DNA from 2 places in the Erysipelothrix sp. HDW6B genome. Region 1 is predicted to be linked to the other one. Evidence: predicted binding sites of a transcription regulator. Region 1 holds the regulator's gene; the other holds the start of a gene.
What was found. The regulator Rex, encoded in region 1, represses fermentation and respiration genes when NADH is low (regulators of the CRP and FNR family bind a similar motif). The targets are predictions, from matches to a motif close to GTGAANNNNTTCAC.
Positions count from the first base shown of each region.

Region 2: a site for Rex is predicted at 6,333-6,346, ahead of pgk (phosphoglycerate kinase). Genes of this name have one in related genera too.

Region 1 covers NZ_CP049860.1:1,585,415-1,601,531, reverse strand. The annotation lists gene G7061_RS07875 (ABC transporter substrate-binding protein) at 1-256, shown strand, start outside; gene G7061_RS07870 (ABC transporter substrate-binding protein) at 566-1,525, shown strand; gene G7061_RS07865 (ABC transporter permease) at 1,525-2,430, shown strand; gene G7061_RS07860 (ABC transporter ATP-binding protein) at 2,423-3,202, shown strand; rRNA gene G7061_RS07855 (16S ribosomal RNA) at 3,515-5,051, shown strand; rRNA gene G7061_RS07850 (23S ribosomal RNA) at 5,342-8,249, shown strand; rRNA gene rrf (5S ribosomal RNA) at 8,315-8,428, shown strand; gene tsaE (tRNA (adenosine(37)-N6)-threonylcarbamoyltransferase complex ATPase subunit type 1 TsaE) at 8,519-8,944, shown strand; gene tsaB (tRNA (adenosine(37)-N6)-threonylcarbamoyltransferase complex dimerization subunit type 1 TsaB) at 8,941-9,510, shown strand; gene rimI (ribosomal protein S18-alanine N-acetyltransferase) at 9,507-9,932, shown strand; gene tsaD (tRNA (adenosine(37)-N6)-threonylcarbamoyltransferase complex transferase subunit TsaD) at 9,929-10,933, shown strand; gene G7061_RS07820 (redox-sensing transcriptional repressor Rex) at 10,991-11,623, shown strand; gene asnS (asparagine--tRNA ligase) at 11,637-13,019, shown strand; gene G7061_RS07810 (N-acetylmuramoyl-L-alanine amidase) at 13,033-14,307, shown strand; gene G7061_RS07805 (ABC-F family ATP-binding cassette domain-containing protein) at 14,316-16,117, shown strand, end outside.
Region 2 covers NZ_CP049860.1:1,776,706-1,792,822, forward strand. The annotation lists gene G7061_RS08700 (sensor histidine kinase) at 1-212, opposite strand, end outside; gene G7061_RS08705 (LytTR family DNA-binding domain-containing protein) at 209-934, opposite strand; gene G7061_RS08710 (hypothetical protein) at 1,210-2,340, opposite strand; gene G7061_RS08715 (hypothetical protein) at 2,436-2,807, opposite strand; gene eno (phosphopyruvate hydratase) at 2,934-4,229, opposite strand; gene tpiA (triose-phosphate isomerase) at 4,263-5,006, opposite strand; gene pgk (phosphoglycerate kinase) at 5,010-6,209, opposite strand; gene G7061_RS08735 (hypothetical protein) at 6,367-6,774, opposite strand; gene G7061_RS08740 (copper chaperone) at 6,818-7,009, opposite strand; gene G7061_RS08745 (heavy metal translocating P-type ATPase) at 7,079-9,529, opposite strand; gene G7061_RS08750 (heavy-metal-associated domain-containing protein) at 9,553-9,753, opposite strand; gene G7061_RS08755 (hypothetical protein) at 10,128-10,418, opposite strand; gene G7061_RS08760 (hypothetical protein) at 10,549-11,454, opposite strand; gene G7061_RS08765 (ATP-binding cassette domain-containing protein) at 11,426-12,100, opposite strand; gene G7061_RS08770 (hypothetical protein) at 12,075-13,388, opposite strand; gene G7061_RS08775 (hypothetical protein) at 13,567-13,851, opposite strand; gene deoD (purine-nucleoside phosphorylase) at 13,939-14,658, opposite strand; gene G7061_RS08785 (GNAT family N-acetyltransferase) at 14,719-15,504, opposite strand; gene adhE (bifunctional acetaldehyde-CoA/alcohol dehydrogenase) at 15,646-16,117, opposite strand, start outside.

The DNA of each region.
Region 1 (16,117 bases):
CGTCGATCATGCCAATAAAAAATCAATTCCTGTCTATGCTTCCGAAGATGGTCAGTTAGAAGAAGGAATTCTTGCAAGTGTTTCGATTAATTATGTTGAAATCGGAAGACAGACGGCAAAACTCGCACTTCGCGCTCTTAACGAAAAAAAATTAAAGATTGAAACACCAGAACATAAGGTTACTAAAATAAACCAAAAAGTCGCTACAGAATTGGGTATAAAGATTCCTGAAGAGTTTTCAGAATTTACATTCTGATGAATAAATTTTCATATAATTGAGTAAGAGGGTTGTCAACCGAAATAAAATCTGTTAATGTGTGAACAGAAGAAAGGTTGGGAACAACAATATGAAAACTCAAAATATCAATAACGTTACACGTGCCCAACAAATGAGCAACTATTATTATTTTAGATAACCAGTTAATAGCCTTTAGGATATTAACTATTTTGTGTTACTAAAATATCTACGAGGCTCATTGAATCAATAACGGTTATTAAACCCTAACTTTTGAAACACTAAGCCACGTAGCGTGGCTTTTTTGTTATAACGTTAGGAGAAAAGAAAATGAAAAAAATTATAACAGCAGGAATTATTGTATTACTAGTATTAACCGGATGTGCTTCAAAGCCGACATCGGAATTCAAGGTGGGAGTTATCCAGTGGGGTGAACACCCAGCACTCAATGAATCATTAGAAGGAATGAAAGAAGGCTTAATCGAAGCTGGCGTTGCCGATACGATTACAGTCGAAGTTAAAAATGCAAATGAAGATGCTAGCAATGCATCCATGATTGCAAGTCAATTTGTAAATGACAAGGTAGATTTGATCTTTGCGATTGCAACACCATCAGCACAAGTTGCGATGAATGCCGTCGAAGGCACAGATATTCCAGTTGTATTTAGCGCTGTTTCTGACGCTAAAGCTGCAGGATTGGTAGAAAATCCAACCGCACCCGAAGGTTCCATCACAGGTGTTAGTGATTTACCGCCACTCGCACAACAAGTTGCATTGATGCAAGAAATGTTACCGTCAATGAAAAATATCGGAATTCTCTTCAACACCAGTGAGGTAAATGGTCAAAACCAAATTAAAGAAATCAAAGAAATTGCGAAACCGCTCGACCTTGAAGTTGTAGAAAAAGGCGTTAGCAGTCCGAATGAAATAGCTCAAGCAGCAACTCAAGTTGCACTTGACAGTGATGCACTCTTCATTGTTAACGACAATATGATTGCAACAGCAACAGGACTTGTTGTCCAACAAGCACTAAAAGAAAACAAACCAGTCTTCATGGCTGAATCAGGACAGTTTGATCAAGGAATCTTTGCAAGCGACTCAGTAAGCTACAAAAAACTAGGAATTCAAGCAGGTCATATGATTAAGGAAATCTTAGTTGATAACAAACCAATTAAAGAGATTCCAGTACAAACTGCTTCAAGTACAGAGTTGTTTGTAAGTGAAAAAATGGCAGATCAGTTGGGACTTACGATTCCAACGAGTGTCTTAGAAAGAGCGATAGTTCGATAATGTTAGGATTTGTAATAGATGTTTTAATACAGGGGTTACTTTATGGCATCATGTCGATGGGAGTCATGCTGTCCTATAAAATTTTAGATATACCAGATTTAAGTGTTGATGGTACCTACCCATTGGGTGTTGCCATCAGCGCAATCTTAATTATTAATGGTGTAAACCCATGGGTTGCACTCTTGGCATCAATGGCCGGTGGGTTCTTGGCTGGTATTGTAACGGGCGTTTTCCATGTAAAATTTGGAATTTCAGCACTTTTAAGTGGAATATTGGTGATGACAGGACTGTACTCAATTAATATGATGGTGGCAGGTGGAAAATCAAACCTTCCATTATTCAAATACGACAATATTTTTTCAACCACCTGGTTAGAAAATATGGGGGCACCATCATTCATAGTTGATAACTTTCAGATAATCGTCATGATTATTCTCGTAGTCCTTATCAAATTAATGATAGATGCGTTGCTTACGACACGTGTAGGATACTTATTAAAAGTCACAGGTGATAACGAAGGACTTGTTACATCACTTGGACATAATGTGGGCACGGTAAAAATACTTGGCCTTGCACTTGCGAACAGTATTGTAGCCTTAAGTGGTGGTGTCGCAGCTTCAGTAGGTCGTTACTTTGATGTTTCACTCGGAACAGGAATGGTTGTACTTGGACTTTCCTCCGTCATACTAGGAACCACACTTTTTGGAAAATTGAAGTTCAAACAAACCACTAAAGTTATCTTAGGAGCTATTGTATACCGATTCATCATCGCAATTGCACTACGATTCAATATGGATCCTCAACATCTAAAACTAGCAACTGTAGTAATTTTTGTTGGTGCAATTCTACTCAACCAAAGCAAACTATCAAAATACTTAGGGAAAGGAAGCGAAGTAAATGCTTAAACTCAACAATATTAAGAAAAAATTTAATGTAAATAGCATCGCAGAAACAACGCTTTACGAAGACCTAAGTGTTGAAATTGAAGATGGCGAATTTGTCACAATTATTGGTTCAAACGGTAGTGGGAAATCGACATTGTTAAATCTTGTAACGGGCCAAGTGACACCTGATTCAGGAGAAATTTCATTCAATGAAGAAGACCTGTTAAAAGTTAGTGATTTCAAACGATTTAAAAAGATTTCACGTGTATACCAAGATCCAATGTCAGGGACGGCACCATCTTTGACAGTGCTCGAAAACCTATCTTTGGCAGTCGATAAGGGAAACTTGTTCAATCTAAAAAAGGCAATTCGACGTGATAAAGAAGCAGAATTTGTCGCGCAATTAAAGACATTAGATATGGGTTTGGAAGATAAACTTCATGTCCAAGTTGGGCAATTATCGGGTGGCCAACGTCAAGCACTTTCATTACTTATGGCATTGATGAACAATCCGGAAGTATTGTTGTTAGATGAACATACAGCGGCACTAGATCCTAAGAGTTCAGAAGCGATTATGATGCTCACGGATAAGATGATTGCTTCACGTAAAATAACATCGATTATGGTGACGCATAATCTTCAACATGCACTTGATTATGGCGACAGGTTATTGATGTTTCATGGTGGGAAAATTATCTTTGATGTTAAAGGTGAGGCAAAAGAAAAATTAACACGCGAAACGCTTATCAAATTATTTGTGGAACATGAGAATGCATTCGAGGAAACAATTTGAAGAAAAATGTGACGGTCATCCATGATCGTCTTTTTTTATTTATGGAATCAAAATTGTAGGCCTTAATAATTCATACACAAATGAATAATTACATATAATAAGGATAGAAAAAAATGCTGAAATAAAATTACAAAAAATGTGCGAAATATGTGTTGATTCGGTTGACAGGTCCTTATGCCAGTGGTATTATGTACAAGCGTTCAAGGGAACTTGGGTGCGAAATGGTCTTTGAAAACTAAACAGGAAACGTCAATTTCAAAAGAAATACAAGAAATAAACAAAACTCGTCAGAGTATAAAAATGAGAAAGAATCAAATGGAGAGTTTGATCCTGGCTCAGGATGAACGCTGGCGGCGTGCCTAATACATGCAAGTCGAACGAAGAGCGTAAGAAGCTTGCTTCTTACAATCTTAGTGGCGAACGGGTGAGTAATACATAAGCAACCTGCCTCAATGCCTGGGATAACTGATGGAAACGTCAGCTAATACCGGATAGGTTAAGTCAAGACATCTTGATTTAATTAAAGATGGGATACATCACAATGAGATGGGCTTATGGCGCATTAGTTAGTTGGTGAGGTAACGGCTCACCAAGACGATGATGCGTAGCCGACCTGAGAGGGTGACCGGCCACACTGGGACTGAGACACGGCCCAGACTCCTACGGGAGGCAGCAGTAGGGAATTTTCGGCAATGGGGGAAACCCTGACCGAGCAACGCCGCGTGAGTGAAGAAGGCCTTCGGGTTGTAAAGCTCTGTTGTAAGGGAAGAACGATAGTTAGAGGGAATGCTAGCTATATGACGGTACCTTACCAGAAAGCCACGGCTAACTACGTGCCAGCAGCCGCGGTAATACGTAGGTGGCAAGCGTTATCCGGAATTATTGGGCGTAAAGGGAGCGCAGGCGGTTTATTAAGTTTATGGTGAAAGTTCGGGGCTCAACCCCGTGATGCCATAGAAACTGGTAGACTTGAGTACAGGAGAGGTTAGTGGAATTCCATGTGTAGCGGTAAAATGCGTAGATATATGGAGGAACACCAGTGGCGAAGGCGGCTAACTGGCCTGTAACTGACGCTGAGGCTCGAAAGCGTGGGGAGCAAATAGGATTAGATACCCTAGTAGTCCACGCCGTAAACGATGGATACTAAGTGTTGGAGAAATTCAGTGCTGTAGTTAACGCAATAAGTATCCCGCCTGGGGAGTATGCGCGCAAGCGTAAAACTCAAAGGAATTGACGGGGGCCCGCACAAGCGGTGGAGTATGTGGTTTAATTCGAAGCAACGCGAAGAACCTTACCAGGTCTTGACATACCGCGCAAAAGCATAGAGATATGTAATAGTTATGGCGGATACAGGTGGTGCATGGTTGTCGTCAGCTCGTGTCGTGAGATGTTGGGTTAAGTCCCGCAACGAGCGCAACCCTTGTCTTCAGTTACCAGCATTAAGTTGGGGACTCTGGAGAGACTGCCGGTGATAAACCGGAGGAAGGTGGGGATGACGTCAAATCATCATGCCCCTTATGATCTGGGCTACACACGTACTACAATGGCGTATACAGAGGGCAGCGAAGCAGTGATGTGAAGCGAATCTCAGAAAGTACGTCTCAGTTCGGATTGGAGTCTGCAACTCGACTCCATGAAGTCGGAATCGCTAGTAATCGCGAATCAGCATGTCGCGGTGAATACGTTCTCGGGCCTTGTACACACCGCCCGTCAAACCATGAGAGTTGGTAATACCCGAAGCCGGTGGTCTAACCCGAAAGGGAGGAAGCCGTCGAAGGTAGGACCGATGATTGGGGTTAAGTCGTAACAAGGTATCCCTACCGGAAGGTGGGGATGGATCACCTCCTTTCTAAGGAGTAATAACTTAGTAAGAAGCAGAAGTTGACACAAGAGTTTCCTGTTTAGTTTTGAGAGGCTATTAAGCTTTTCAAAAGAATGATCTTTGAAAACTGAATAACAGAAGAGATAGATAGACATAAAGTTATCAACAGAATATCTTTTCGAATAGTTGTATAAACTAGATTTACATCAAGTTAAACAAACAGTAACTAAAAGCAATTAAAAGCAAAGCGAACACACGTTTATCGAAGCGATAAACACAAAAACTGATTTTAAACAATCAGGCGCGAAATTACATGTGATTAAATATGTAAGGGCGTACGGTGGATGCCTAGGCACTAAGAGCCGATGAAGGACGCGACTAACAGCGAAATGCTCCGGGGAGAGGTACGTACTCAACGATCCGGAGGTATCCGAATGGGGGAACCCAGTACTGGTAATGCAGTATTACATATAGATGAATACATAGTCTATAGTGAGGCAACCTTGCGAATTGAAACATCTTAGTAGCAAGAGGAAAAGAAAACAACAGTGATTCCCTGAGTAGTGGCGAGCGAAACGGGAAGAGCCCAAACCATCTTCGAGATGGGGTAGTAGGACCACAATGTGGGATTAATTAAAGCTAGTCGAATGGCATTGAAAGGCCAGTCGTAGAAGGTGCAAACCCTGTAGACGAAAGCTGCGATTACCCTAGTGGAATCCTGAGTACGGCGAGGCACGTGAAACCTTGTCGGAATCAACCGGGACCACCCGGTAAGGCTAAATACTCCTTAGTGACCGATAGTGAACCAGTACCGTGAGGGAAAGGTGAAAAGAACCGCGGAAGCGGAGTGAAATAGATCCTGAAACCGTATGCTTACAAGAAGTCAGAGCCCGTTAAAGGGTGATGGCGTGCCTTTTGTAGAATGAACCGGCGAGTTACTCATAATGTGCAAGGTTAAGTTGGAAAAGACGGAGCCGAAGCGAAAGCGAGTCTTAATAGGGCGCGAAGTACATTGTGGTAGACCCGAAACAGAGTGATCTAGCCATGACCAGGTTGAAGTTTGGGTGAAACCAAATGGAGGACCGAACCGACCATCGTTGAAAAGCTGGCGGATGAGTTGTGGCTAGGGGTGAAATACCAATCGAACTCTGATATAGCTGGTTCTCCCCGAAATAGCTTTAGGGCTAGCGTCATCGTAAGGCCACTGGAGGTAGAGCACTGAATGTATGATGGCCCCATCTCGGGGTACTGAATATAATCAAACTCCGAATGCCAGTGGAGAAGTAGATGGCAGTCAGACTATGGGTGATAAGGTCCGTAGTCAAAAGGGAAACAGCCCAGATCGCCAGTTAAGGTCCCAAAATTCATGCTAAGTGGAAAAGGATGTGGGGATGCACAGACAACTAGGAGGTTGGCTTAGAAGCAGCCACCCTTGAAAGAGTGCGTAACAGCTCACTAGTCGAGTGACCCTGCGCCGAAAATTTACCGGGGCTAAGTATGATACCGAAACTGCGAATTTGTAGTAATACAAGTGGTAGGGGAGCGTTCTATACAGCGTTGAAGATGTACCGTGAGGAGCGTTGGAGCGTATAGAAGTGAGAATGCCGGTGTGAGTAGCGAAATGTCAGTGAGAATCTGACACACCGATTGCCTAAGGTTTCCAGGGGAAGGCTCGTCCGCCCTGGGTAAGTCGGGACCTAAGATGAGGCTGAAAAGCGTAGTCGATGGACAACAGGTTGATATTCCTGTACCCGAGCCATAAGTGAAGGAATGACAGAGAAGGCTAGGTTAAGCCGGCGAATGGAAGAGCCGGTTTAAGCGAAGGAGCCGTATGGTAGGCAAATCCGCCATATAAAGCAAAGGCGTTATGAGGAGTGAACCCGTGAGGAAGTAGCGAAGTAACCGATGCCAGCTCTCAAGAAAAGTTTCTAGCGTTAATTATGGTTTGGCCCGTACCAAAACCGACACAGGTAGGCAAGGAGAGAATCCTGAGGTGAGCGAGAGAACTGTTGCCAAGGAACTCGGCAAAATGACCCCGTAACTTCGGGAGAAGGGGTGCTCTTTTTAGAGAAGAGCCGCAGTGAAGAGGCCCAAGCGACTGTTTAACTAAAACACAGCTCTCTGCAAAGTCGCAAGACGAAGTATAGGGGGTGACGCCTGCCCGGTGCTGGAAGGTTAAGGGGATGTGTTAGACCATGAGTCGAAGCATTGAACTGAAGCCCCAGTGAACGGCGGCCGTAACTATAACGGTCCTAAGGTAGCGAAATTCCTTGTCGGGTAAGTTCCGACCCGCACGAAAGGCGTAACGATTTGGGCGCTGTCTCGGCAGCAGACTCGGTGAAATCTTAGTACCGGTAAAGATGCCGGTTACCCGCAACTAGACGGAAAGACCCCATGGAGCTTTACTGTAGCTTGATATTGATCTTTGAATTTACATGTACAGGATAGGTGGGAGACTATGAAGCATGAACGCTAGTTTATGTGGAGTCGCCATTGGGATACCACTCTTGTAAGTTTGAAGATCTAACCGCGACCCGTAATCCGGGTCCGGGAGAGTGTCAGGTGGGCAGTTTGACTGGGGCGGTCGCCTCCTAAAGAGTAACGGAGGCGCCCAAAGGTACCCTCAGATTGGTTGGAAATCAATCGACGAGCGTAAAGGCAGAAGGGTGCTTGACTGCGAGACCTACAAGTCGAGCAGGGACGAAAGTCGGGCTTAGTGATCCGGCGGTACCACGTGGAAGGGCCGTCGCTTAACGGATAAAAGCTACCCTGGGGATAACAGGCTGATCTCGCCCAAGAGTTCACATCGACGGCGAGGTTTGGCACCTCGATGTCGGCTCATCGCATCCTGGAGCTGAATTCGGTTCCAAGGGTTGGGCTGTCCGCCCATTAAAGCGGTACGCGAGCTGGGTTCAGAACGTCGTGAGACAGTTCGGTCCCTATCTGTTGTGGGCGTAGGAAATTTGAGGAGCGCTGTCCCTAGTACGAGAGGACCGGGATGGACATACCGCTGGTGTACCAGTTGTCCTGCCAAGGGCATGGCTGGGTAGCTAAGTATGGACTGGATAAGCGCTGAAAGCATCTAAGCACGAAGCCAACTCCAAGATGAGATTTCCCATACGTAAGTAGTAAGACCCCTGAGAGACGATCAGGTTGATAGGTCAGAGGTGGAAGCATAGTGATATGTGTAGCTGACTGATACTAATAGGTCGAGGTTTTAATCACAATAACGACTATTTGAAAAGATACAAAGTCTTCTGTTATTCAGTTTTGAGAGATTACTCTCATGATCTGGTGATTCTAGCAAAGTGGTCACACCTGTTCCCATCTCGAACACAGAAGTTAAGCACTTTAGCGGCGACAATATCTAGCCCAGCGTTAGTGAAGATAGCTCATTGCCAGGTAATTCGACATCCATTTGGATGTCTTTTTTTATGGGTTTGAATGCACTACTGAACTTGTGATTATGGTATAATATTTAACATGGTGATATTATGAAAAATATAAAAGAATATAAAACAAATTCCGTCGATGAAACAATTCAGTGCGGAAAAACATTAACAGAAGCATTTACAAAAGGAGCGTTGATTGCTCTTGCTGGTGATTTAGGAGTAGGGAAAACTGCATTCACAAAAGGAATTGCATTAGGACTTGATATTACTGAAGCAGTAACGAGTCCGACTTTCACGCTTCTCAAAGAATACGAAGGACGTCTAAATTTAAAACATATTGATGCCTATCGATTGGAAGGTATCGACTCTGACTCTTTGGGTCTATTCGATCTTATTGATGAGGGGAATGTAGTGGTATTGGAATGGAGCAATTTTTTAGAAGACCTTGATTTTGCACCAGATTATATTGTGACAATTGACTATGTTACGGAAAATGAGCGTTTGATTAGAATTGAGGAACTTTCATGAATACATTAATTATTGATACATCACATACTTTGTTAGCTGTAGGATTGGTTATTGACGAGGTGTTAGTTTACAATTACCAAGAACAAGTTAATAAGTCTCACTCTGAGCAATTACTTCCAATTGTAGATGCAGCATTAAAAGCACATGGTATTAATCCACTTGAGATTAATAATGTAGTTTTAACTGTTGGACCAGGTAGCTATACTGGTCTCAGAATAGGAATGACTTTTGTGAAGACCTTTGCAATTGCGAATCCAAATTTAAACGTCTATACCGTGAATACACTTGCAAGTCTAGTCGGTAATAAGTCTGGGTTTGCATTTATTGATGCCCGATCCAAGCGAACATTTGGTGCCTATGTGGATAATGGTGTTGTTCGTGATCAACGTGTCTATATGATTGACGAAGTAACTCAAATAAATGCGGAGTTGTATGGAGACATAGACTTAATTGAAAATGACAAAGAAAAACGTTACGGTTCAATTTTGGAGAACATTGTTTCCATTAAGCAATTGTGGAAACCTGTAGCATCAATTGATACACTTGTTCCTGATTATCTCAAATGATACGCAGAGCAACACAGCGAGATTTAATTCAAATCGTTGGTATTGATGAAAAGGCACTTAACAATCACTGGTCGCTCCAGACCTATCATGATGCAATAAATAATGACAATTATTGGTTTTTTATTTCTGAAGAGAAAGCACTAATCAATGGTTTCGTAATTGTACTTAATCTTGATACGGAGGCGGAGATATTGCAAGTTGCAGTTTTACCGCAGCAACAACGTCAAGGTATTGGTACTTTACTGCTAAACCACGTTGAACAAGAAATGCAGTATCGAGGTTCAATGTTTCTTGAAGTGGCTTCAAATAATGTCAGTGCGCGTGCACTGTACTCACATTTAGGTTTTGAAGATATCGCTGTTCGTCACAATTATTATGATGATGGTACGGCTGCACATATCTTAAGGAAGGATTTAAAATGAAAATATTAGCAATTGAATCAAGTTGTGATGAAACTTCAGCAGCTGTCGTTGAAAATGGTCAAGACGTATTAAGCAACGTTGTCTCAACACAAATAGATATACATAAACAATTTGGTGGTGTGTTTCCAGAAGTTGCATCCCGTCTACATGTTGAAAAAATAAACTTTGTAATAAAAGAGTCACTGGAAAAAGCTGATGTAACATTTGACGATATCGATGCTATTGCCGTTACTGAAGGTCCTGGTCTAGTAGGGTCATTGCATGTAGGCGTTACCGCTGCAAAATCGCTCGCATGGGCATTGGATAAACCGCTCATTCCTGTTCATCACATTGCCGGACATATTTATGCAAATAAACTTTCTGGTACTTTGGATTTTCCGTTATTATCACTCGTTGTTTCTGGTGGTCATACTGAATTAATTTATATGGAAAGTGATTATCATTTTGAAATTATTGGAAAAACTCAGGATGATGCAGTTGGCGAAGCCTATGATAAAGTAGCGCGTCTTCTTGGACTTTCATATCCGGGTGGTCCTGTTATCGATAAGATGGCTCAACAGGGTAAGGCAAACTATATCTTGCCCAAAGTAAAAACAGAAAATCCATTAGACTTTTCTTTTAGTGGTCTTAAATCTGCAGTTCGCCAGTTGACCTTACGGGAAGAACGCAATGAACGTCCTGTTATTGTGGAAGATGTTGCATATGCATTTCAACATGCTGCGGTAAATGAACTAGTGTCACGAGTAAAATTAGCACTCGCATCGTATGATGTGAAAACACTTGCATTAGCAGGCGGTGTTGCTGCGAACTCTGAGGTTCGAAAACAAATGAATGAATTAAAAGATACTTATCCGGAACTTAACATTCTTCAACCACCTTTGTGGGCATGTATGGATCAAGCAGCAATGATAGGACTTGCTGCATTTACAGCATTTGAAAAAGGTGCGCGTGCAACTTGTGAATTAACAGCACAATCTAACAAACAACTCCAATCTTATTAATATTTTCACATTCTATCACTACTGACTTTGTGATATGATTTACACGGTGGTGATAACATGATTAATCAAATCAATTCAAATAATGTACCAAAAGCAACAATGCAGCGTTATCCAATATATCTTAAAGCGCTTCGAAAACTCTATAATATGGGTGTAGAACGTATTTTATCTCGAGAGTTGTCGTTGTTTGTTGATATCGAATCAACAACCATTCGACGTGACTTTTCCTTTATTGGATCTCTTGGAAAACAAGGATATGGCTATGACGTGAAGACGCTTATTGACACCTTTGATAACCTATTAGGGGTTAGCTTTGATGAGGAATTAATTCTTGTTGGAGCGGGGAATCTTGGGCGTGCAATCTTGAACTATAACCGATGGAATCATGTTGTCGGTGAAATTTCATGTGCATTTGATATTGACCCAAACAAATTAGGTGAAGTATCGGATATTCCGATTTACCATATGAGTGAACTCGAAGAGCGGATTCCAAAAGGATGCCGCATTGCAATAGTAACTGTATCTAAAAATGTTCAAGAGACTATTGATCGTCTTGTAGATTTAGGAATCGTCGGGATTGTTGACTTTTCAAGTGAGCATATTCAAGTTCCTAAAGATGTTGTCGTAAAAACTGTTGATGTTGTTTCGACAATTCAGGAGCTAATCTTCCAAACAAATAATATTCGATAATAAGAGGTGTAGAATGATATCGTATTTAACAATTAGAGAAATATATGACTTAATGTCTTATGGATCAGACATCGAGATAGATGCCATTGAGTATGTGCAACTTCAAGGATGGATTCGTACCAATCGTAAAGGTAAAAATGTTGGTTTTATCGAATTGAATGATGGAACTTACTTTAAAAATGCCCAATGTGTTTATGCTGCTGAGATTTCCAACTATGATGAAATCGGTAAATACGGAACTGGAACTGCGATTACAGTTACAGGAAAGTTTAAGCGTACACCAGATGGTCGTCAGCCTTTTGAAATTGACGTAACTGAAGTAATTTTAGAAGGGGCTGCATCGTCAGACTACCCAATGCAAAAGAAACGTCATAGCTATGAATATTTACGAGAAATTGCGCACTTACGCACTCGTACTAATACCTTTATGGCTGTCTTTAGAGTACGTTCAGTATTATCCATGGCAATTCATGAATTCTTCCAAAACCAGGGATTCGTGTATGTTCATTCGCCAATTATTACTGGAAATGACGCTGAGGGTGCGGGAGAAGCTTTTGTAGTTACAACCCGTCACGATGATAAATATGAAGAAGACTTCTTTGGTAAAAAAGCGAGTCTAACAGTTTCAGGACAATTGCATGGTGAAGCATTTGCGCTTGCATTCCGCGACATCTATACATTTGGACCAACATTTAGAGCAGAAAAATCAAATACTGCACGTCATGCGAGTGAATTCTGGATGATTGAACCAGAGATTGCGTTTGCGGATCTAGAAGATAACATGAACCTAATTGAAGATCTTGTAAAATATACGATTGAGTATGTTTTAGAAAATGCTCCAGAGGAGATGAAATTCTTCAATGAACGTATTGATACAACGATTCTTGAGCGTCTCAATGGAATCGTAAATAGTGAATTTAAACGTATGCCATATACGGAAGCAATCGAAATCCTTGAAAAAGTAAATGACCGTTTCGAGTATAAAGTTGAATGGGGAAGTGACCTTCAGTCAGAACATGAACGCTACTTGAGTGAAGAAGTTGTTAAGGGTCCTGTATTCTTAACAGACTATCCGAAAGACATTAAATCATTCTACATGCGATTGAATGATGATGGAAAAACGGTAGCAGCATGTGACTTACTGGTCCCTTATGTTGGGGAGTTAGTTGGTGGATCACAACGTGAAGAACGTTTGGATCTTCTTGAAGAGCGCATGGACGAGTTAAACATTCCAAAAGAACACTTACAGTGGTACTTAGATTTACGCCGTTATGGTGGCGTTAAACATGCAGGATTTGGAATCGGATTTGACCGTTTCCTAATGTACATTACCGGTATGCAAAACATTCGTGATGTTGTGCCATTCCCACGTACACCAAGAAATTTAGAATATTAAGCGTGAGGTTTCTATGGACTATAGATCAAACTATGTTCCGAAGACTAAAAAAGTGAACTACAAACTTGTAGTTCCTTTTCTGTTTGTATTGGCATTACTGATTGTTTATGGGATTAATGCATTGCGCCCTACACCTGTAGAGAATCAAGAACAATTCGCATTCTGCCGTATGACACCAGAAGAGTCACGGAGTGTGATTAAAAAGAATTTAACCGATAATGTGATTGAGTTCTCCGATTATGGCGTCTACGGGCAATCTTTGGGCTTATATGGAGCAGATTATCAAGTGACTACTGCAGACCCATTCAATGGACGTACAGTCTTCCTAACTAACCTTTGCACGGGTACAGAACAAGTGTTCCTTATGGGTGCGGAGTTGGATGCGAAGATTCCAATGAACGCACTGGATCCCGGATTCTACATTATCGAAGTCAGTGTTGGGTTTGAACGTTCACGTCTTATTGCAGATGAAAAAATGGATGAAGTCTTTCATGCTACATCTCGTAGTGGAGAAGCACGAGAAGTACGCTTAATCGCAAACAAAAATTTATTTAATACAAATGAAGAAACAATTATGGATCAACACTATGCATTTTTAGATGTGAAAAATACGCAAATAGATGCGAATACTTATGACGTAGTACTTGACCCAAGTGGTCTTTATGACGATATGGGCATGATTCTACATGGTAGTGAGTTTAAGGATTTTGTTGAGTCAAAAGAAATGTACCGTATGGCGGAAGCTATTGAAGCACATCTGACCAGTGCCGGCTACAAAGTGAAAATTGTTCGTGAGAAAGATAAACCTCGCGATACTAATGATGTGAATGGCCGTCTCCATGCTGGTTATTTAGCGGATGCAAAATATTATGTGAACTTAACAATGTTGCAGCAACCATATCCTAAGGAAACAGGAGCATCAATTATATATTCAAGTCATGCAACAAGCCGTATGGCATCGACGATTGCGAAACAGCTTGAAGCACAAACTACACTCGAATTGTTTGACTATGGTTCTAATGAAGGAATCGTGCAAACATCCAAGGTAGAAGGTTATGATAATAACGCTAAAATTCGTGAAGCAGGCGGTCGTTTTACGGGTGCAGGTGTACTCGAAGAATTTAAAGAATGGAATATTTTTGCCAAAGACAGTAATCGTGGAATGCAAGGAACTGTTATTGAATTTGGCTACATCGAAGACACAAAGGCCTACACAACTTGGTTTGCAGAGTTTGATCAAATTGCGAAGGCTGTCGCGGATGGTATTGCCATTGAATTAGCAAGTTAGGTGAAAGTATGATCGTACAAGTTAGAAATGCTACAAAATCTTTTGGTTCGCAAGATCTATTTAAAGATCTCAATATGCTGATCAAAGAAAATGAAAAAGTAGCACTTATTGGTGCAAACGGTGTTGGTAAATCAACACTTTTTCACGTGTTGTCGGGAGAAATTACGTTGGATGAAGGGGATGTCTTTTGGAAGTCAGGTGTGCGCACAGGATTTCTCGAACAAATTCATGTAACCCAGGATAGTATTCTCGTTAAGGATTATTTTGATGAGGTCTTCCAAGATGTTTTCGAACTTCAAAACCGTCTGAATGAACTGGAACTGATCCTTCAGGAGGATCCAAGCGAGAAAAACTTAAAACAATTTGATCGGGTTCAACATGAATTCTTGCGTCGGGGCGGATATACCTACGAGACGGAAATCCATACAATTCTGACACAGTTTAATTTCTCAGTTGAAGATCTCAATCGTTCGTTAAGCACATTTTCAGGTGGTCAAGTAACGCGTTTGGCGTTTATCAGACTTCTTTTAAGTAAACCAGATATTCTCTTTTTAGATGAGCCAACAAACCATTTGGACATATCAACGATTGAATGGTTAGAAGGTTACTTGAATAAATACGATGGTGCAGTGGTTGTGGTATCTCATGACCGCTTGTTCCTTGATCGTGTATGTAATGTTGTTGTTGAAATCGATGATTATCAAGCGACACGATTTGAGTCGAACTATTCTGGATATCTCAAACAAAAAGAAGTCATGATTGAACGTCATAATGTTAAATATGAGAATCAACAACGCGAAATTGAGCGGCTTGAAAAATTAATTGAAAAGTTCCGATACAAACGAAGTAAAGCTGCATTTGCGCAGTCAAAAATTAAATATCTAGACCGCATGGATAAACTCGAAAAGAAAACTGAGTCGAAACGTGAATTTAAAGCAGATTTCAAAGCGCGTTTACGTGGCGGAAAAGATGTCTTGACTGCTAATGAACTTCAAGTTGGTTATGATAAACCGTTGTTAGAGTTTAGTGGTATCTTTAACCGTGGTAAACGGTATGCCATTATTGGTGATAATGGAACTGGTAAATCAACGCTGCTTAAAACTATTTCAGGTCGTATGGAACCATTAAGTGGAGAGGTTCTTTTGGGACATCAAATTGAAATGGGATACTTTGACCAACAATTGTTGGAGTTTAACATGAATAAAACGGTCCTTGAGGAGGTCTGGGATGGATTTCCGGAACTTGATCATACTGAAATTCGTACAGCTTTAGGACGATTCTTGTTTAAAGGAGAAGAAGTGTTTAAATCTGTGGGTGTTTTATCAGGGGGCGAGCGGGTTCGTTTGGCCCTAGTTAAGCTCATGTTGAAACAGGATAATCTTTTAATTCTTGATGAGCCGACAAACCACTTAGATATCCAAGGGAAAGAAGCATTAGAAAAGGCTTTAAGTGATTATGATGGGACGATGATTTTTGTATCCCATGACCGTTACTTTATCGAGAAGATGGCAACGGACACATATGTCATTAAAGATGGTGCGATAACACACACTGAAAAGAAAGTGACTGAAATTCTTGCGGAGTCGAAACAACAAGTTGATGAGCAAAAAGAAATCAATAAGCTTTCATATCAGAATATTAAAAAAATGAAGAATCGTATTAAAAAAATCGAGGAAGAACTTGTTGAGTTATCTGAAGATTTAGAAGTGCATCGCGAATTGCGTTTTGATCCCGACTATTATCACGACTTTGAAAAAATGGATGAACTTAATGCAGTAATTGACGGTATTCATAATGAAATCAAACACCT
Region 2 (16,117 bases), 190 kb from region 1:
GCCATGAACATAAGATACAAAAACATGATAAACGGACCTAAATGTGTAAAACTAAAACGATTGATTAAAGCAAAGACGACCCCATAGATGATAAGTAAGAGACCTTCAATAACTTCCGGCACTGCACGCCTTACATAATAATGAGATACAATCCTTAACCATAAGTGACCACTGAACATTAAGACAGTAAATAACACGAGATTGATGATCATCGATGACTCCCAACATACGCAATGTATTCATTTTCTAAGACTGTCATATAGTATTTTCCTATAGGAATTTCAGTACCATCTTTAAGTGTAATGGTTGTCTTATCATAACTATCGATGTAAGTAATATTGACAATATATGAACGATGAACCCGTACAAGAACTGTATTTCGAATCTGTTGGTCGAGTTCATACATTGTTCCATAAAACTCGATTGTTTGACCATCATTTATATTGAGAATAATAATTCGTTTCTTAATCTCGATTGATACAATTTTGGACATCCGTTGCGCATAAGTTGTTCCTTTTATTTGATAAGCAAAAATTTGTTCGCGGTTTGGTCGATACTTTTCGACTGCATTTAAGAACTCTGTCTTAAACCCATCACACGTCAATCGATCTTTAATTAGGAAATTAGACGGACCGATTTCAAATGTATCGAAAACATACTCAGTAGCATTCGAGATAAAAATAATCTCCGAGTTGACGCCCTGCTCTCGCAATCTATTTCCTAACTCAAGGCCATTCATACTTTTCACCTCAACACCTAAATAGATTACTGTTGGACAATGTGTCATCGCTTTTAGAACTTCAATAAGTTTGTCAGCACTATCAAAAACGGTGATGGAGAGATACATTTGTTGCTCTAAAGCTATTGCTTCAAGCATTCTCGAATAGCGTTCTTGATAGTATTCATCATCTTCATATATAAAAACAGTAATCATGGAACCCCCTAAATTGAAACATTTCTTTATTCCGTTAACGAATATCCTAAAATACACACTTAACTAAATAAATATTAATATTTAACTAATAGAAATTGGTCCTCATCGTTTTCAAAGTGAAAATTTTTGTTCCAAAACTCAAAAAACTTGTATTTTTTTTAACATGAGAGAAAAAAACCAAGGGGTTGATTAATGCCTCAGATTATCAAAGCAACAAAAAAAGCATTTGCTTTCGTCATTCAATGTCCGAAAAAAATGCTTATCTTTATTGTGATTTATTTTTGGGAAACAGATAATAATGAATCATAGTTGTAAATAGCTTTTAGATCGTCCAAACGTTGACCTTGCAGTTGTTGGCCATCAACAAACCTATATATTAAGTCATAGACTGAAACAGGATTTTCCAGTGTCATACCATTGAGAATCATCTGCCACTCTGGAAATACGGTATCAAGAGCATCCCCTAAAACTGCACCTGTATTATAGAGACCACTATTAGAAATGTAGGATGCGTCCATAAGTCCATCACCGATTGCACTGATAATCATTTCATAGGTCGCAGGTGTTCCATCAGAAGCAGTTAGGTAATGAAAAGGTTGACCGATTCGCAAGGAAGCTTCACGCCCAATGTAGGTCGCAACACCTTCAAGCGTTAGCTTTACACCTTCATCAGATACGTACGATGGATTGTCTGTGCTTCGCGCAGTTTGAACTACACTCCAATCCGCTAACAATTGTGCAAGGACCGCTTCACGACCCGCTCCATTCATTTCCAAAATCAAGGCATCATAAATACGATACTGCAATAGTGCAAGTGCTTGTCCTTCGACGGATAATGGTTGTAAGAAATCAGCAGCATCAGGCCAGTTTCGTTGAATGCTGTAATGCGCATATTCATGCATAAAAAATGACGTTGGATAGGACTCAGGTTGATCAAATGCTTGTTTAATATCTTGATTGCTATACTTTGTATAATAAACATCGTGATAGGAACCAACATGATAATGCTGATTCATCGATGGGAAATTCCCGAAAGGAAGATTTAAAAACCATGTCGCTGGATTTGTACTCGCAAACCGATATACAGATGATTCAGTATTTGTAATTAAGGTAGAACCAATTGTATTGAGACCCTCAAGTTCGTCCATATTGAATGTGTAGGCATTATTAAACCAGCTATCTTTATCGACAAAAATAATTGGCGCACTACTTAAATTATAACCATCCCAAATTGGATCCGCTTTCTCACTTTGTTTCAGACGCTCAAAGTCAAGGAGCACATCCTGTGTCGTCTGATTAAGTGATTCGAGTGTAGTGTTAACCGTTCTATTGAGAATCATATTCATTACAATTAATAGGACAATTACACCTCCCACCACAAACAATCGTTTTAATTTTTTATTCATCAAGACCTCCTTAAAATCCTGTTTATCATATCATGGCTATTCGATTCAAGAAACGAATGTACATTTTCGCATAAAAAAACACGGATAGCCGTGTCTTAGTATTTGAGCAATGCTTGAATTCCTGGTTTTTGAATGTCATTAAGGCCCATAACTGTCTTATTGACGTTCGCTTTGAAAACTTTTTTTCCATTTACTTTAAGTTTGAGTTTATAGAATAGAATTCCTCTTTTAGCGATAACTTGTGTATTTCCGTCTAAACGGTATGTTTCAACAGAGTTCACTTTAAGTGAAAATGGATGTAGACTGAGAATCACGATAACATTTGGTTCTAGTATTAGTATTTTAGGTGACATCGTCACCGTGAATGCTTTTTGTTGAACTGCATAAATGGCATGCGATTCGACGCCTGGTGTCCCATATGTTTGCATCAATTCGGTAAGATACTGCTTATCTAGTTTTAATTTCATAAATTCCCCCATGTACTTTGACTTTCTAATTATACGCACCTCGCAAGTTTTTTTCAAATCAATCATGGTGTTTGGTTTGCTTCACAAAAAAAAGACATCCCGAAGGATGTCTTGTATGTTCATCAATTATTTTTTGATGTTGAAGAATGTTTTAGCACCTGAGTATTTAGCAGCTGCTCCCAATTCTTCCTCGATGCGGATTAATTGGTTGTATTTTGCTAAACGGTCTGTACGTGACATTGATCCTGTTTTGATTTGACCTGCGTTAAATGCTACTGCGATGTCAGCGATTGTTGCATCTTCTGTTTCTCCTGAACGGTGTGAAACTACTGATGTATATCCTGCACGTTTAGCCATTTCCATAGCGTCAAATGTTTCTGTTAAAGTACCGATTTGGTTAACTTTGATAAGAATTGAGTTTCCAATTCCTTTTTCGATTCCTTCTGCAAGGATAGCTGGGTTTGTTACGAATAAGTCGTCACCAACGATTTGTACACGGTCTCCGATACGGTCTGTTAGACGTTTCCATCCATCCCAGTCACGTTCTCCAAGTCCATCTTCGATTGAAACGATTGGGTATTTTTCGATAAATCCTTCGTACATATCGATCATTTGGTCAGATGTTAATACTTCTCCACCTGATTTGCTTAATACGTAAACACCTTTTTCTGTGTCGTAGAATTCTGAAGCAGCTACGTCCATTGCTAAGACGATGTCTGTTCCTGGTACGTATCCAGCTTTTTTGATAGCTTCAACGATAACTTCTAATGGTTCTTCGTTTGATGCTAAGTTTGGTGCGAATCCACCTTCGTCCCCAACAGCTGTAACATGTCCTTTAGCTTTAAGAACTGATTTAAGAGCGTGGAATGTTTCTGCTCCCATTTGGATTGCTTCTTTGATATTTTTTGCGCTAATTGGCATAATCATGAATTCTTGGAAATCAACTGATGAGTCAGCGTGTGATCCACCATTGATAACGTTCATCATTGGAACTGGAAGTTCTTTTCCATTGAATCCACCTAAGTATTTGTAAAGTGGCATTCCGTAGAAATCAGCAGCAGCATGTGCAGCAGCCATGGATACACCTAAGATAGCGTTTGCTCCAAGTTTTGACTTATCTTTTGTACCGTCTAATTCGATCATTGTTAAGTCAAGTAAGTTTTGGTCTGTTACGTCAAATCCGATTAATGCGTCAGCAATAATTTCGTTTACGTTTTCAACTGCTTTTAAAACACCTTTTCCGTCGTAACGTGATTTGTCTCCGTCACGAAGTTCTAATGCTTCACGTTCACCTGTTGATGCACCTGATGGTACCATAGCGCGTCCGAAAGCACCTGAATCTGTTGCTACTTCAACTTCAATTGTTGGGTTACCACGTGAGTCTAAAACTTCACGTGCGTGGATATCGATAATAAATGGCATATTAATATGTCCTCCTCTATATTGATTATCTAATTATTTAATTGCATCAATGATTGCTTTGAATGAGTCAACTTCTAATGAAGCGCCTCCAATTAAAGCACCATCAATGTCTTCTTGTGACATGTATTCTGCAATGTTATCTGGTTTTACAGATCCACCGTATTGTACACGTACTTTGCTTGCAACATCATCACCGAAGATGTTACGAACTTCATCACGAACTAATGCACATGTATCTTGTGCAATTTCAATTGTTGCACTCTTACCTGTTCCAATAGCCCAAACTGGTTCATAAGCGATTACTAAGTTTGATACAGCTTCTGGAGCTAATCCAGCTAATGTACCCGCAACTTGTTTACGAACTACTGACTCTGTTTTACCAGCTTCAAATTCGAACAATGTTTCTCCGACACAGATGATTGGTGTCATTCCTGCTTCAATAGCAACAGCAGCTTTTTTATTGACTTCTTCATCTGTTTCGTTGAAGTATTGACGGCGTTCTGAGTGTCCTAAAACTACCCATTTGACTCCGATTTCTTTCAACATTTCAACTGAAACTTCACCTGTGTAAGCGCCATTTGGTGCCCAGTGTACGTTTTCAGCTGCAACGTGAATATTTTTCGCAGCATTTACAGATGTATGTAATGCTGTGAAAGGTACTGCAACACCAAAGTCAGCTTTGTCTGTTGCGAATGCATCAACACCGTCAAAGAATGATTGTGCTTGTGCATTTGTTTTGTTCATTTTCCAGTTTCCGAAGATAATTGGTTTTCTCATTTTTTATTTATCCTGAATTGCAGCGATTCCTGGCAATTCTTTTCCTTCCATAAATTCCAAGCTTGCACCACCACCTGTTGAGATGTGAGTAATTTGGTCTTTAAATCCTAATTGAATAGCTGCAGCAGCTGAATCACCACCACCGATAACACTTAAGACTTCTGGAAGTTCTGTAATTGCTTTACATACTTCTAATGTTCCATTTGCGAATGCTTCAAATTCGAAGACTCCCATTGGTCCATTCCATACTACTGTTTTAGCGCCTTGTAATTCATTTTTGAATAGTTCGATTGATTTCGGTCCGATATCGAGCCCCATCATATCTGCTGGAATAGCATCTGCTGATACAACAACTGGTGTTGCATCGGGTGCAAATTCAGCGGCAACCACTGTGTCAACTGGGAGAATTAATTTATCTCCAGCTTTTTCCATAACAGCTTTCGCAATGTCGATACGATCCATTTCAACAAGTGATGTTCCGATTTCACGTCCCATTGCTTTGTAGAATGTATAAGCCATTCCACCACCAACGATAACTTTATCTGCAACATCAAGCAAGTTTTCAATAACATTGATCTTATCGCTAACTTTTGCTCCACCTAAAATCGCTACAAATGGGCGTTTTGGTGAGTAGATTGCTTCTGTTAAGAATTTGACTTCTTTTTCCACAAGGAATCCAAGTGCTGAAGGTAAGTGATTTGCAATACCTACAGTTGATGCGTGAGCACGGTGTACAGATCCAAATGCATCTGTTACAAAGAGATCACCCAATCCTGCCCAATACGTTGCAAGATTATCATCATTTTTGCTTTCACCTGCTTCATAGCGTGTGTTTTGCATTAATACAATGTCACCATCGTTCATTGCTGCAACAGCGTCTTCTAATTCGATTCCACGTGTTACAGGAACAAAAGTAACGTTTGTTTCAGGCATTAACTCTTGTAAGCGTGTCGCTACTGGAGCCATGTTGTTTTTAGCTTTGTCAGCTTCTGTTTTTTCAGCGTCCTTATGGTTTACTTTCCCCAAGTGTGACATAAGAATAACTTTTGCGTTATTTTCTACCAAGTATTTGATTGTTGGTAATGCACCATTGATACGGTTGTCGTCTGTAATGACGCCATCTTTTAACGGAACGTTAAAGTCTACACGTACAATGACACGTTTGCCAGCAACATCCAAATCTGTGACAGTTCTTTTTGTCATAATTGCCTCCTTATATACGTTGACTATTATAGCAAATAAACACTGGATAAACAATGATATCAACATCTCTTGTTCTCGTTTTCACAATAGTCTTATAATTTGTCACCTATATTTTGACTGATTGCGAAAAGTTTCAATTCCATCACAAAAAATACCGCTAAGCGGTATGGTTGACGACAATATCTTGTTCAATCATTGTCAAGATTCGATAGAGACGGGCAAACACTGCTTCAATCCCATAAACTGCTTTATAAATTTGCCGCTTAGTATGATTGATTGTTGTTGCATCAAAACGTTGAAGAATGCGATAACTTGCATCGTATTGGTAGGTCAACGCATTCGCATAATGACACCGTTCAAATTCATTCTCGACGGCTTCCAACAGTGGCATTAATGTTTCCACTTCTACTTTTAGAATCTTAATAATATTTTTGGCTTTCACATGCTGTGACGAAACCGTATAGGTAATTGCATTTAAGCGGTATGCCGGTTTTTGAAGCAATGTCTCGATTTCAAAGAGACGTTCTGCAGCTTTATCAATGATAGCCAAATCAAATGGTTCCATGAAATCACCTCTTACATCTATTATATCACAGAAAAAAAGCAGGCTATTGAATTACATAGCCTGCTTGAATTATTGCTTGTTTGGCACTGTGAATAACATCGTTTGAGCCACTTACCGTAACACTACTTGTTGCTGTACTAATCGTAAACTCAATACGTGTATTTTCAAGTTCGTATTGTACTTTCTCACGATCTTCTTCAGTTGTTAATCCTTTTACAAAAATTATATGTTTCATGAAAACACCTCTTAGTGCCATTGTACGTTTTTGCGACACAATTTTCAATGAAAGCATTTTGAAATGTGCTTAATGCTTCACTTTAAATTTACGAAGACGCAATGCGTTTGTAACAACGGACACTGATGAGAATGCCATTGCTGCCCCCGCAATCATTGGATCTAATAATGGTCCGTTGAAGAGGAGTTTGAAGAGTCCCATCGCAAATGGAATTCCTACAACGTTATAAGCAAATGCCCAGAACAAGTTTTGTTTAATATTACGCATTGTCGCTTTACTTAAAGCAATCGCATTTGCAACGTCCTTGATGTTATCACGCATCAAGACAACTTTAGCAGATTCAATCGCAACATCTGTTCCCGTTCCAACAGCAATTCCTACATCACTTTGAACAAGCGCGATGGCATCATTGATTCCATCCCCAACCATCATTACTTTTTCGCCACCTTCTTGCAGGCGTTTAATATTGGATGCTTTTTCGTCGGGTAAAACTTCTGCTAAAACATGAGAAATACCAATCTGATCAGCAATTGCTTTCGCCGTATCCTTATGGTCACCTGTCATCATAACAACATCAAGCCCCATTTTTTGCAACGCTGCAACTGTTTCAATTGCTTCATCTTTAATCGTGTCCGCAACGGCAACGACACCGACAACACGATGATCTAACGAGACAATCATGGCCGTCTTTCCAGACTTCGCAAATGTATTCACATCATTTTGATATGCAGACATATCACTATCCTGCTCACGCATTAGTTTTTCATTTCCGATATAGAGTGGTTTTCCTTGATAAAATCCTTGCACACCACGTCCCACCAATGCTTCAAATCCTTCAATATCATCATAGACAACATTGAGATCTTCAGCACCTTTGACTAAGGCTTGCGCTAAAGGATGTTCTGACATGCGTTCAATTGATCCTACAATCGTCATCAAGGTTACATCATCAAGGTCATGAGACACGATATCTGTTACGACGGGTTCACCGTATGTTAATGTTCCCGTCTTATCAAAGACAACTGTATGAATATGAGACGCTTCTTCTAATGATTCAGCAGATTTGATGAAGATACCATTTTGTGCACCGACACCCGTTCCAACCATAATTGCAGTTGGTGTTGCTAATCCTAAGGCACATGGACAAGCAATGACAAGTACTGTAACAAACACGGTCATACTTAATTCAACGTCACCGGAATAGAAGTACCAGAACACTCCCGAAATGATCGCAATTGCAATAACGATTGGTACAAAAATACCCGATACCTTATCGACCATTTTCGATATTGGTGCTTTTTCGTTTTGAGCATTTTCAACAAGTTGGACAATTTTGGCAAGTGCAGTATCTTCATTACTTACAGTTGCCTCAACGATCATTCGTCCATTTATATTCATTGTACCCATTACAACGTTATCACCAACGGTTTTATCAACTGGCATACTTTCACCAGTTAGCATCGCTTCATCGACACTACTGTGTCCTTCAATAACAATTCCATCCATTGGAATCGATGATCCTGGTTTCACGACTAAGTGATCACCAATACTAATTTCGTCACTGTCAATCTCGACCTCAACGCCATCTCGCAAGAGAATCGCTGTTGCAGGTTTCAAATTTAGAAGTGCTTTGATTGCTGATGATGTTTTTGCTTTACTCATTGATTCGAAGTATTTACCAAGACTAATGAGCGCTAAAATAACAACAGCTGTTTCTAGGTATAGATGATGAGCGTAACTTGCATCACCCATGAAGATACGTGCGGTTCCATAGAAACTGTAGACAATGGCTGCCCCTGTTCCTATAGCTACCAAGGTATCCATATTTGGAGAACGTTTCATTAATGTTTTGAATCCACGAATAAAGTAACCTCGGTTAACCCATACCACAGGAATTGTGATTGCCCATTGGAATAAGGTATAACTTAATGGATTTTCCATCATATCTACGAATGCAGGTTGTGGTAATTTTATTGAGAACATTTGCCCCATTGTTATGTAGAGCATAATCGCACCTAAAATTAATCCAACAATGACACCTCGGCGTTCTTTACGTTGTGCTTTAATGAGCGTATCGTCATCTTCAATTACTTCTTCCATGCGAACCGCACCATAGCCTTGGCCTTTGATTGTTTCAATAATATCGAAAAGCTTCACTTGATTGGGATCATATTCAATGTGAGCACGTTCCATAAGTAGATTCACGGTTGCTTTTTCAATTCCTGGAACCGCACTCAGCGCACCTTCCACGTTCGCAACACATGATGAACATGTCATATCCGTAATTTTTAGGTCTACACTTTTCGTTAATACTTCTTCAGCAACTCCATAGCCACTGTCTTCGACAGCTTTGATAATTGTTGCTTCTAAAACATCATCATTCATGGTCACTGATGCTTTATTGGTTACAAGGTTTACATCGACCGCCTCAACACCCGCAACCTTCGAAATTGCTTTCTCAACGTGTAGCTGGCATGAAGAACAAGTCATCCCTGTTATTTCATATGTTTTAGTACTCATAGTCTTTCCTCCAAGATGGTGGATTATTGTGCTGAATAACCACTTTCATTTATAGCTGCAATGATTTGTGCATCGGTAACAGACGCATCGGCTTTAACTTTCGCAATTCCTGATGTAAGATCAACATCGACTGTTTCAACACCCACAATATCTTGTACAGCATGTGTTACGTGTCGGACACATCCTCCGCATGTCATTCCTGTTACTTTAAATTCTTTTTCCATGGTAAATCCTCCTTGGTTTTATATCGTTTACATTTGTAGTCTATCATTGTTTTTCGGGAATTGCAAGAGTTTGACTTCAAATAGTTTACATTTGTAATCAAAATCAAAATGCGCACACAAAAACGCGAACACGGGGGGGTTGTGTTCGCGTCTCGTACCCTACTTAAGGATACTCTAATTATAATCTATCTTCGCTATAATGCAAAAGAAGTTTGCACAATTCACAAAATTTTAATATTTTTTACGTATACATCTGTTTTATGAAGATGGCAATAACGCCACTTAAGTGGATTTCTAACGCATTATCTAGTAATAAAAAAAAACTCTTTGCTTTAACGTATTAAATTCAAAGAGCTCTTTTATCATGCATAAATTTACATTTCATCCTGTTTGCTGCGACTAATCTCTTCTTCACTTCGATCGATTTCATCATTTCGACGCGCTGATCGATCAAGTAAATACATGAGGAGGCCAAAACCAATGATCACTAAAAGTATTGACGTAAATTGACCAGAAGACATTCCAAAGATACTATTTTCTTTCTTTGTTGTTTCCGCAAAGACTACACTATAGGGTGAAGTGTAAAGCCCCACACTGATAACACTAACAATCGCTAATCCCTTCATGAGAAGCGATTTCAAAACAAATTTCCCATTTTTTGTCATGTTTCCCTCCTATGACAAGTGGTGCATTCATTTTAAAGATATGATGCACGCACCATCTCTGTATTGATATATTCATTATAATGTATTATGTGTTTTTTGTCACTTTTGATGAATTGTTTTGATGGTGATGTTACTGCTTTGTCTTACGTAACTGCAGCATAAATTTAATACCATAAATTAGCCCATACAATATGACCGATATCGCGATGACACCCATAACAATATACGCAATCTGCACCATCAAACCGACAATAATAGTTTGGAAGTTATTGACTCCAAAGATAATTGGCGTCATCAAGCTATGTATACCATAAACAAAATAACCATTCAGTGCGAAGCCAATCGCATTTAGAAATAGAAATAGAACTACAAACGCGACATTCACTGCAACTAATGCTATATATTGATGAATTGACGTTACATATTGTCGTGTAAAATTGGATGTTCGTTTATTAAATAATAAATCCGATGCATGCATTATCGTTAGAATTCCCACACCAATGAAAATCCATAAAGGCTGACTTATTTTCTGTACGAACCTATAGTAGTTTAACGGAAATGTAGCATCACTGAACAAAGGTACAAATTCAAGCTGATTTTCTTCTATATATTTAACGCGTTGGAATTCTTCATCCATTGTCTCAAGATTAAATTGGAGCTTCGTTGCTTCCGAAGCATACTGCTCCTGATACACTGTGAAGCATTTTAATTTTGTTTCATAAATTAGAAATGGTTCGCTATTTTCATCTGTTGTTTGTGTTAGAAGACGTCGTTCTTTGATCAAAACATCACTGATTTCAGATTCAAGTTCTAATAAAGGTCTTTGGTTCTGTGTTGCCTCATAATTTTTTTGACTTTGTATGGTTCCAATGTTTGTATCAAGTATTTCGATGTACCGATTTTTTTTCAGACTTGCAGTATGTGCTTCTTGAAAGTTAAACATTAGATTTATCAAAAAAACAATGATAATAAGATACCGTCCATAACTGCGTACAATCATTTTGAATCTAAATCGGAAGGTTGCTCTGATATTCATCGAGATATGTAACCTCCATATTATCTATATTTTCTTTTAGGTATAATTTAGAATTTTGTATAAAAATTGCTGAATTCGATAGCTTTTCAAGTTCTGGAAGATTATGTGTAGATACAATCACAATCATCCGGTGCTCATCATTAATTGATGCTAGTAATTCTCGAATAATGATGACACTATCAATATCCAACCCATTGAGCGGTTCATCGAGTAAGAGAATGTCCGGATTGGGTAAAATTGCCAAGAAAAGCAATAATTTCTTTTTCATGCCCAAGGAACATGCTTTGACCTTTTTGTGTTTATACGTTTCAATACCGAGAAGATGCAGATACTTTTGGTAAAATGGATCATTTATTGAAATTTTATGAACTCCAAGTATAAATTCGATATGATCCCAAACAGTTAAGTCATCATACAAAACATCAATATCCTGGGCATAGGATAACCGTGATGTTGCGTAATCAATCGAACCGGCGTATGTATTAATGTTATCAGCAATGATATCTAGAAGTGTTGTCTTACCAAAACCATTTGGGGCGATGAGTCCGTAAATACCCGCTTGATCAATTTCTAAATTAGCATTATGATAAATTGCTTGTTTATGATACGAGAAAGTTAAGTCATGAATGTGTAGGTGCATTACCATGTTTCCTCCTAACAAATAATTTATGAAACAGCACATATGATAAACCATGGAGTCCTAAAGTAACGACAATAAGGTATCCAATTCCCAGTGTATAGTGAATGCTATCGTAGTTTCGTACAATGGTATAAGACTGTGTAATGATACTATTAACATCAAAATATGAAAACGGATTAAGAAGCGAGAAAAATTGTGGTTGTATACTCACGAACACGACCAAGCACAGACTCATAATACTTTTGATCTGATTTTTAAAACATAAATTCAGCAAATTAATTACTGCAAATGAAAACAAGAATAAAATTACGGTGAGCCCAATACTTCTTAACAAATACGCTGTCAGTGTTATGAATTGAAACGTATAATCGACATTAAACATTTTGACATACTCTTGAAAATATATGGGAACATTATCAATCGGATAGGTTCCTTTCATATACTTTGTGACAGGATAATCAAAACTTCCTAAGCGACCAACGATGCTTGTCCCTATCAAGAAAACAGCAATCGATGATCCCAAAATTACCATACTTTGCTTAAATGCATAGAAGGTATGCATCGCATACACCTTAGAAGTGCTTACTGTGTTGAGCATAAGTAGTGATGATTTTTTTCGTTTGAGTTCATGTATAATCCACATGCTCGATTGGAAAAGAATTACTACTATCACAAATAGCATTCCTTTCGTAATGAACAAATTCCAAACAGTATATAACCCATAATCATATGGGCGCCCATAGTCATGAATAATTGTTTCTATTCGCTCGACGTCGTGGTTGTAGGTTGTTGTGATGAAAGGATTATATTCAGGATAGTAGGGTTGCATGATTTCAATATTTTGGCGATCTTTTAAGTAACGCAACTCATCAAGTGCAATTTGAAAATCTAAAGCATACAATTGATCAAAAGCAACTCCAGGGGTTTCATAGCGCAAGAGCCGACTTACAATTAACGCGTTACAAATGCTATCATTCGTAGCAAAACATGTATCATCGATATAATTCATAAGATTTATCGATGACTTTGTCTCAATATCACGAATACCTTCTTTTGCAACTAACAAATCAATCTGATTTGAGTAATCGCCACTCATATCGATATCGGATTGTTTCTCGATGTCATACATCGCATCCCAAAAATATGCTGTCTCTTTGAAATTATTTAGAATTTTCTGACTCCGGATCATTCCCGTGTAAGAGTTGTAAATAAAGGCACTAAAAAAGATAGCGACTGTAAAAAGCGCTACATGAATCGTTCTCTTAAAACTATAAGTCTTTTTTATAAGGTTCATTGATTCGATCACCGTCTTTTCTTTTGATGCATCTTGTTTTTTATGTCTATCCGAAAACAAATAAACCAGTTCTAAAAACTATTGCTATTAAAATATTAAGACTTCTACGATTATAAAAAACATATATTCTATATTACGTTTACAACGAGTATTATCTTCAAGATTTGGCATTCAAGGGTTACTTTTTAAAAGATTTCATCAGACTTCTGACATTGTAGCCTACCACAAACATTCCAACCATCATAAACATGATATCAGCAAGTTTTAAGCGGTTCGATACATCCCAAAAAAGGATCGTCAATCCAAGATTTGTAAGTAGTAATCCAGCTACAATATAAACTCCATATTGTATTTTGCGGAATCTACTGTGTTCAGGTGCAGTAAAGGTACTCACGATGAGTGCGAGAAAAATACCTGTGATCATTAAAATTATGCTTGCGATTATTGCAGGTGATAGGTCCATCGGGTGTACCTCCTTGTATTTCTATAATATAGGAGGCACACACAATACTCAACACCGAAACAAAAAAAAGAGTAGCTTATGCTACTCTTAGAATGTAATGGTTGATGCTGTATCTAACGCAATTTCCATCATTTTAGTAAATGACAATTGTCGTTCTTCAGCTGAAGTAACTTCGGAAGTTACAAATGAATCTGAAATTGTTAGGATACATGCTGCATGTTTTCCTAATTTTTGTGCATTTGCAAATAATGCGAATGATTCCATTTCAACACATGATACGCCGTGGTTATCACGAAGTTCTTGCCATGTTTCACCAGAATCACGGTAGAATACATCACTTGAGTGAACTCGATCTTCTTGCATTGGAATTCCAAGTTTAACGGCACTTGCGCGCAATGATTCGTTAACTTTTGCACTTGGTTTCAACGTATCTTCTTCGTAACCGAAAGCGACCTTCGCAAAACTAGATTCACTATATGCACTGTCTGCCATGATTACATCATAAACATTAAGTCCTTCTTTATATGAACCTGCTGAACCAATACGAATGATTGCTTCAACGCCAAATTGTGTATAAAGTTCATATGAATAGATACCAATACTTGGTTGTCCCATTCCTGAACCCATCACGGATACTTCTACCCCATTGTAAGTTCCTGTATATCCAAACATATTACGAACTTCGTTAAATTGCTTTACATCTTTTAAGAATGTTTCTGCAATAAACTTGGCACGTAATGGATCTCCTGGCATAAGTACGACTTTTGCGATTTGTCCTTGTTCTGCATTAATATGTGGTGTTGCCATCTATTGTCCTCCTGACATCATCTATTTTTATTATACATGAAAGTGGCAATAGATATAAGACTAACGTTTCACATCGTTCATATAATACTGTGTTAAAGGTACATATCCCATTTTTTCATAAATTCTTGCCGCGTTGGGATTATCATAAAAGAGCACACCTTGTTTCCCTTTTGCGTACAGATCGTCACTTAGTTTTTTAACAACTTGTGTTGCATAGCCTTTATTACGTGCACTATCTAGAGTTGCGACGCCTACAATCATCGCACTGAATTCTGTTTGGGCAACATAGCTTGCCACAGTAACAACATTGCCATCTTCAATGAAACCGTAGACAACGCGCTCTCCTGATTCAATGCCTGTGCGAATACGATCAACATCGCGACTTTCTTCACTCGCAAATGCCAGTGTTTCGATATGCGCAATTTGTGCTGCATAGGTCGAATCTAACTTTTGAACTAAATGTGTGTCTACATCAAGGCCATTCGGTGTATAGACTGACATGGTTGTTGGACGTGGTTCTTGGATATAGGGCAAAATATGATTTCCGAGTAAGTCCATGGTTGGCTGCGTGACCATAATGCGTTTAAAAGGCAAGCCTTTGTATAATGTGTCAATCTTCGCAATCAGTGAGTCTTGAACTTCTGTAGCATAGATATGAATTGAATCATCTCGAAAACGAAATATTACTCCTACAAGCTCCCCATCTTTATAATCACCATAATATGTTTGAATCGCATCATCAAATCCAAAAGCATCTAAGTCACCGATGAGGAAGAGATTATAGTGAGGTTCAACGGCTAAGAAAGCTCGCAATTCTGCTTCATTTTCTTGGTTTAGTTTCTTCATAATATCCTCCTTTTTGATATTTATTACAGTGATTATAGCACGTTAAAAGATTGTTGCAACAGTTTTCAGAAAACGAATGAAAATTTATTCAAACCAACTAAAAACACGATGATAGAATCATCGTGTTTTATGTTTGATCAACTATTCGCCATAGTATGCTTGTTTTAAGATTGTACGCATATCTTCAACCATTGGAAGACGTGGGTTACATGGTGAACATTGATCTTCATAAGCAAGGTAAGCAATTTCTTTTTCGTATTTGAGGAATTCTTTCTCATCAACACCTTGTGCTTTAAGATTCATTGTGACACCACAACGAACTGCGAGGTCGTGGCATGCTTGAGCATAACTTTCGACACCTTCTTCAACAGTATCTGCTTTTAATCCTAAGATTCGTGCAAGTTCTGCATAGCGTTCGTGTGCACGGTAAACATTATATTTTGGCCATAATGATGGTTTTTCTGGATGTGTTCCATTATATCGAATTACATGTGGCATCAAGATTGCGTTGATACGTCCATGAGGTACGTGGAAACGTCCACCAATTTTGTGAGCCAATGAGTGGTTCATTCCTAAGAATGCGTTAGCAAACGCCATACCAGCCATTGTTGAT